One region of the Shewanella loihica PV-4 genome, then DNA from elsewhere that is predicted to be linked to it. Evidence: predicted binding sites of a transcription regulator. Region 1 holds the regulator's gene; the other holds the start of a gene.
What was found. Region 1 encodes MetJ, which represses methionine synthesis genes. Its sites were predicted from a motif close to TAGACGTCTAGACGTCTA; they were not measured.
Positions count from the first base shown of each region.

Region 2: SHEW_RS09240 (cystathionine beta-lyase) is a predicted target of MetJ. The motif match lies at 1,891-1,908, and genes of this name have one in related genera.

Region 1 covers NC_009092.1:587,042-590,171, reverse strand. Annotated here, with positions in the region: gene metB (cystathionine gamma-synthase) at 1-996, opposite strand, end outside; gene metJ (met regulon transcriptional regulator MetJ) at 1,221-1,535, shown strand; gene SHEW_RS02655 (sulfite exporter TauE/SafE family protein) at 1,614-2,354, shown strand; gene SHEW_RS02650 (conjugal transfer protein TraF) at 2,418-3,130, opposite strand, start outside.
Region 2 covers NC_009092.1:2,046,908-2,050,037, reverse strand. Annotated here, with positions in the region: gene pdsS (proteobacterial dedicated sortase system histidine kinase) at 1-1,841, shown strand, start outside; gene SHEW_RS09240 (cystathionine beta-lyase) at 1,945-3,130, shown strand, end outside.

The sequences.
Region 1 (3,130 bases):
ACTCTCTACGCCTCCCAGACTCTCGGCTACCGAGAAGTATTGTAACGCATCTAAAAAGGCAACGAGTGCCGATTCGCCACCTTTTAATTCAAAACTCAGCATAGCGCCGAAGCCCTTCTGCTGTCTGGCCGCAATTTCATGGCCAGGATGCTCGGCAAGCCCCGGATAATACACTTTTTCCACCGCCTTGTGGTCACAAAGCAGTGCCAATACCTTCTGAGCGTTGGCTTGGTGTTCACGAATGCGCACCGCCAGGGTTCTCAGCCCCCTCAGGGTCAGGTAGCTGTCGAAGGCTGACCCGGTCAGACCTAGAGTGTTTGACCACCAGTGCAGCAGCTCGCCCACCTCAGGGTCTTTGGCCACCACGGCGCCTCCCACTACATCGCTGTGACCATTGATATATTTGGTGGTGGAGTGCACCACGATATCGGCCCCCAGCTGCAGTGGCTGTTGTAACACAGGAGAGAGGAAGGTGTTGTCCACCACCACCTGAGCGCCCACCTTGTGGCTTGCCTGGGCGATGGCCTCAATATCGACCACACGCAACAGCGGATTAGAAGGAGTCTCCAGCCACACCATCTTGGGTGACTGGGTCAGCGCCTGCTCAAGCGCTCGCTCGTCGGTTTGATCCACCACCAATAGCTTGAAGGCGCCCTTCTTGGCCAGGTTGGTGAAGAGGCGATAGCTGCCGCCATAGCAATCGTGAGGCACCACCAGCAGATCCTCTGGTCCTAACAGGCTGGTCACCAGGGTGATGGCGGCCATGCCGGTACAGGTCACCACGCCGGTCGCCCCTTGTTCCAGTTCAGCAATCGCATCGCCGAGAATGGAGCGGGTCGGATTACCGGAACGGCTGTAATCGAACGCCCGCGGCTGTTGATGCCCTTCAAACGAGTAGTTTGTCGACAGATAGATAGGCGGCACCACGGCACCGTGCTGAGTGTCTGACTCTATGCCTCGTCGTACGGCGGCGGTGGCTAGTTTACGCGCTGTCATCTTCAACTCCTCAATATGGATCTGGGCAGGCACCTCGGACAAAAGAGATGTCTGGACGTCTAAATGTACCTAAGCCGGTAGTGAGCGTCAACAACTTTTGGACGTTTAGACGTCCAAACATTTAGAAATCTATTTGCATTTGCCAAAAATTCGAGGCAATAATTTGACTGTAATTTGTAAGGGTTTAAAATCTGCACCGAATTTTAGAATTTACAGGTGAGTCAATGACTGAGTGGAATGGCGATTATATCAGCCCCTATGCTGAACATGGTAAGAAGAATGAGCAGGTAAAGAAGATCACTGTCTCTATTCCTCTTAAGGTGCTTAAGGTGTTAACCGACGAACGCACCCGGCGCCAGGTCAACAACTTGCGTCACGCCACTAACAGCGAGCTGCTGTGCGAGGCCTTCCTGCACGCCTACACCGGTCAACCACTCCCCCAAGACGATGACCTGTCTAAAGACAAGCCAGATAGCATCCCAGCCGAAGTCAAACGTCTGATGACCGAGATGGGCATAGAGTGGGAAGAGATGGAGTGATCCACTCACACACGAATCGATAGAGGGATCGCTAGGCGGTCCCTCTTTTAGTTTTCAACCTTAGCCTGGAACATTGCAGTGCCTGCACTTCCGCTCGATCCCCATATTCTGGCGCTAGCCTCGCTTATCGTCTTCGTCGGCGCCCTCACCCAGAGCCTGATCGGTTTCGGCATGGCAGTCGTCGCCGCGCCTCTGCTCTACCTTATCGAACCGTCACTTGTGCCTGCGCCCGTGATCCTGATGGGCTTCTCTATCGCCCTGCTGACCCTGATCCGCGAGCGTGGCGCCCTGGAATTCAACGGCCTGCAATATGCCTTGCTGGGACGCATCCCCGGCGGACTGATCGGCGCCGGCCTGCTCATGGTCGCCCCCCAGGACGTGCTCGGCATGACTATCGCCATCATCGTGGCCATCGCCGTACTGCTGAGCCTGATGCGGCTCAACTTAGTGGTCAACCGCCGCAGCCTGTTTATCGCCGGGGTGATCTCGGGGATCTTCGGCAACATCGCCGCCATCGGCGGACCGCCGCTGGCCATACTGCTCTCGGGTAAAGATGCCAAGCAGTTTCGCGCGGCCCTGTCGGCCTTCTTCATCTTCAGCTCCACTATCGCCATAGTGATCCTGGGGCTTACGGGTCTGCTGACCCTACATCACTTCTACTGCTCGGCGCTGCTGCTCCCCTCTGTGCTGCTGGGTTACCTGATGGCCAATCGCCTGGTGGGACGCATAGACAAGAATAAGACCCGCATCATGACGCTGGTGCTCTGTAGCCTGAGCGCCATCTTGCTGGCCGCCAAGTCCTTAAGTGCCCTGCTCTAACACCTAGGCTCAAGAGAAGGCCGGCATCACAGCCGGCCTTTTCATTCTTAGAGAAACATACTCCTAGAAATGATAGGAAGTCTGAATCACCCCACCCACGGCGTCATCTGTGCCCACCAGGCCGGTCAGGTCCAGATTGAAGGAGCGACCTATGGTAAAGCCTGTGCCCAGGGTATAGAGATTACTGCTGGTATCTTTCATGTCGTGGCGATAGCCGACACGCAGGGCCAGCCAATCAGTCGCCCTCATCTCACCGCCCAGGCGCCAATACTGGGTCTCGCCTATCTCATCGAATCGCTTATGACCATTAAGATCCACATCTGTCGTCAGGCTGAAGTTATCCCAATCATAAGCCACACCTAAGGTATAGAGAGCCTCGACACGATAGGTAAACTTGCGCCCCATCGCCTCGACTGTGTCCAGCTTCTGGCTCACCAGGTTACGTCCCGACAGGCCTATGGTCATGCGTTCGAGTGGCTGAATGGCCACGCCGATATCCAGGTTTGCCACGGTATCGTCGTTGCGGTATTTGTTGTCGTCGAAATCATCGGCATCGAAGTTGTTGGCACTGACCACATAGTTATAGGTGTCTATGCGCTGCAGCTTGGGCGAGATACCGACAGCGACCGGCATGTTGACGATCGACAGCGGGAAGCTGAGGGCCACACCAAGATCTGAGATGGCACCGGCGACCACGGCCCCCTGCGAATCCAGATCAGTGACCGCAGGCGGATTGTTAGGGTCGAGATTGGTCAGGGCGTCTATGTCGCTGTCCT
Region 2 (3,130 bases), 1.5 Mb from region 1:
ACCAGCTGTTTAAGGCCGATGACGGCAAGCCACTCAATATCAGTTTCACCCATATGGTGGGCAAGTATGCCGGCTACCTCTATGGCTATTTCGAGGTGACAGATCCTAAGGTGATCTACCGCGGCACCAACAGCCTGCGCATCGACAACAACGATCACCTGGCCATCGCTACCCTAGCGCCCGACGGCCAGTTTCGCCGTTATATCGTCGCCACCATACGCGACGGCTGGATCAGCGCCTTCGAGCTACCTGCCGATCCCCGTAAGTCCCAGCCTGTCACCCCTGAGGTGCGCATCCAAGGCAAATGGCTGAAGACAGAGAAAGGCTACAATATCGAACTGAGGATGCCGCTGGAGATGGTGGGTAGCAAGCTGGGCTTTGCCATCGTCGATGTTAACGACAGAAAGGCGCGTAACGTCGAGGCGATCGTCGGCACCTCGGCTACGGATGATGTTACCAAGCTGGGGACTGTACTGGTGCCTTCGCCGGAGATTGAGAGCATCATCAAGGGGATGAGCCACAACAGCTCACGGATCTGGGTGGTGGATCGCCACGGCCGGGTACTGGCAAAATCCGGCGATATCTACAGCAGCACCAATGTATGGGCGCAGACGGCAACCGAGCAGACACCAGACACCTTCTGGGGCCGCTTCAAGCAGCAGTTCCTGCACCCGCTCTACTATCGCATTTTGACTACGCCACCGAAGCACTTTGTCGACTCGTTGAAAGACTCTACCGTGCTGGAGGGCAGCCATATCCGCAAGGCCCTGGCCGGTCAGTTTGGCTCCACCTGGCGCCTCAGCCCAGATGGCAAGGCGGTGATCCTGGCCGCCGCCAGCCCCATCTGGATCGACGATACCGTGATGGGCGTGGTGATCGCCGAGGAGACCACCCACGGCATTCGCACCCTGCGCAACAAGGCGCTGGAGAAACTGTTTAACGTGATCCTGACCGTGATGAGCATGGGCACACTAGCGCTCTTCTTCTTCGCCTCCAGCATCTCCAGCCGTATCCGTAAGCTGAGGGACGATGCCGAGCAGGCGATCGACAGCCAGGGGCGGATCAGAAAGGCGATTGTCGGCTCTAAGGTGCGCGACGAAATAGGCGATCTCAGCCGCAGTTTCGCCAGCATAGTCGGCCGACTGAGCCAATATACCCACTATCTGGAGAACATGTCGTCGCGCCTTGGACATGAGCTGCGCACGCCGGTTGCCGTGGTGCGCTCGTCACTCGAGCACCTCAACAGCCAGGATCTGCCGCCGCAACATCAGAAGTATGTAGACCGCGCCCACGAAGGGGTGAGCCGCCTCAACATGATCCTCAACAACATGAGCGAGGCCACCCGTCTCGAAGAGGCGCTAACCGACGCCGAGGTGGACAACTTCCCCCTCTCCAAGGTGATCTCAGGGTGTATGCAGGGCTATCAAATGACCTATGCCAATCAGGTATTTGAGCTAGAGATAGACAAGGAGCCCATGACCATGCGAGGCGTGCCTGAGTATATCGCCCAGCTGATGGACAAGCTGATCGCCAACGCCATCGAGTTCAGCCAGAGCGATACGCCGATTAAGGTGTCACTCAAGGCCAAGGGGCGTCAGGCATTGCTGAGTGTCAGTAACCTGGGGCCTTCGCTGCCCGCCAACATGGGCGAGCAGATCTTCGAGTCCATGGTGTCTGTGCGCGCCCAGAAGGCGCAGGACAAGCCTCACCTGGGTCTCGGCCTCTATATCGCCCGCTTGATCACCGATTTTCACAAGGGCAGCATACGCGCAGAGAACCTGATGCAGGATGGCCAGGCCACCGGCGTGGTTATCCATATCCGTCTACCGCTGGAGGCGTAGTAACCTCCACGCTAAAAGGAAAACCACTCCAATAAATCTCACTTTCATTTAGCCGTATAGATGTTAAGATGGCTGCATTGAGTTGCCAACACGAGAGTATGGGATGAAAAAAGAGACCAAGATAGTCAGCGTCGGCCGCGACAAGAAATGGAGCAAGGGGGTGATCAACCCGCCGGTATTTCGCGCCTCCACAGTGGTGTTCGACACCATAGAGGATATGCGTCATGCCACCAAGAACCGCGCCAATGGCGCGATGTTCTATGGTCGCCGCGGCACCCCAACCCACTTTGCCTTCCAGGCGGCCATCGCCGAACTCGAAGGCGGCGTAGGCACCGCCCTCTACCCTTCAGGTTCGGCGGCCATCTCAGGCGCCCTGCTCTCCTTCCTCAAGGCGGGCGATCATCTGCTGATGGTCGATACCGCCTATGAACCTACTCGGGATCTGTGCGACAAGCTACTCAAGGGCTTCGGCATAGAGACCACTTACTATGATCCCCTCATAGGTGATGGCATAGAGGCGCTTATCCGCCCCAATACCAAGGTACTGTTTCTCGAATCTCCCGGCTCCATCACGCTAGAAGTGCAGGACGTGCCGACCCTGAGCGCCATCGCCCATCGCCACAATCTGGTGGTCATGCTGGATAACACTTGGGCCTCACCCATCAACTGCCGCCCCTTCGAGCTTGGCGTGGATATTTCGATCCAGGCGGCGACCAAATATATCGTCGGTCACTCGGATGTGATGCTGGGAACCGCCACCGCCAACCAGGCTCATTGGGACCAGCTCAGGGAAAATAGCTACCTCATGGGCCAATGCACCTCGGCGGACGATATCTATCTCGCCAGTCGCGGCCTACGCACCCTGGGCGTGCGTATGGCGCAGCATGAGAAGAATGGCCTAGAGGTCGCCAACTTGCTGGCCACACGCCCAGAGGTGGATCATCTGCGCCACCCCGCCTTTGCCTCCTGCCCCGGACATGAGTTCTTCAAACGGGATTTCAGCGCCTCCAACGGCCTCTTCTCCTTCGTGCTCAAACGCGGCAACATCAAGGCGATCACCGCCTTCGTCGAAGGCATGGACCACTTCAAGATGGGCTTCTCCTGGGGTGGCTACGAGAGCCTGATCCTGGGGGTCTTCGGTATCGACAAACTGCGCACCGCCACCCAGTGGGACAGCAGCAAGCCGCTGATCCGCCTGCATGTGGGCCTGGAAAATCCTGAAGATCTCATCAAAGATCTCGAGGCCGGCTTCGCCCGCTACAACGCGGTATTGGATGGCCAGAGCGACT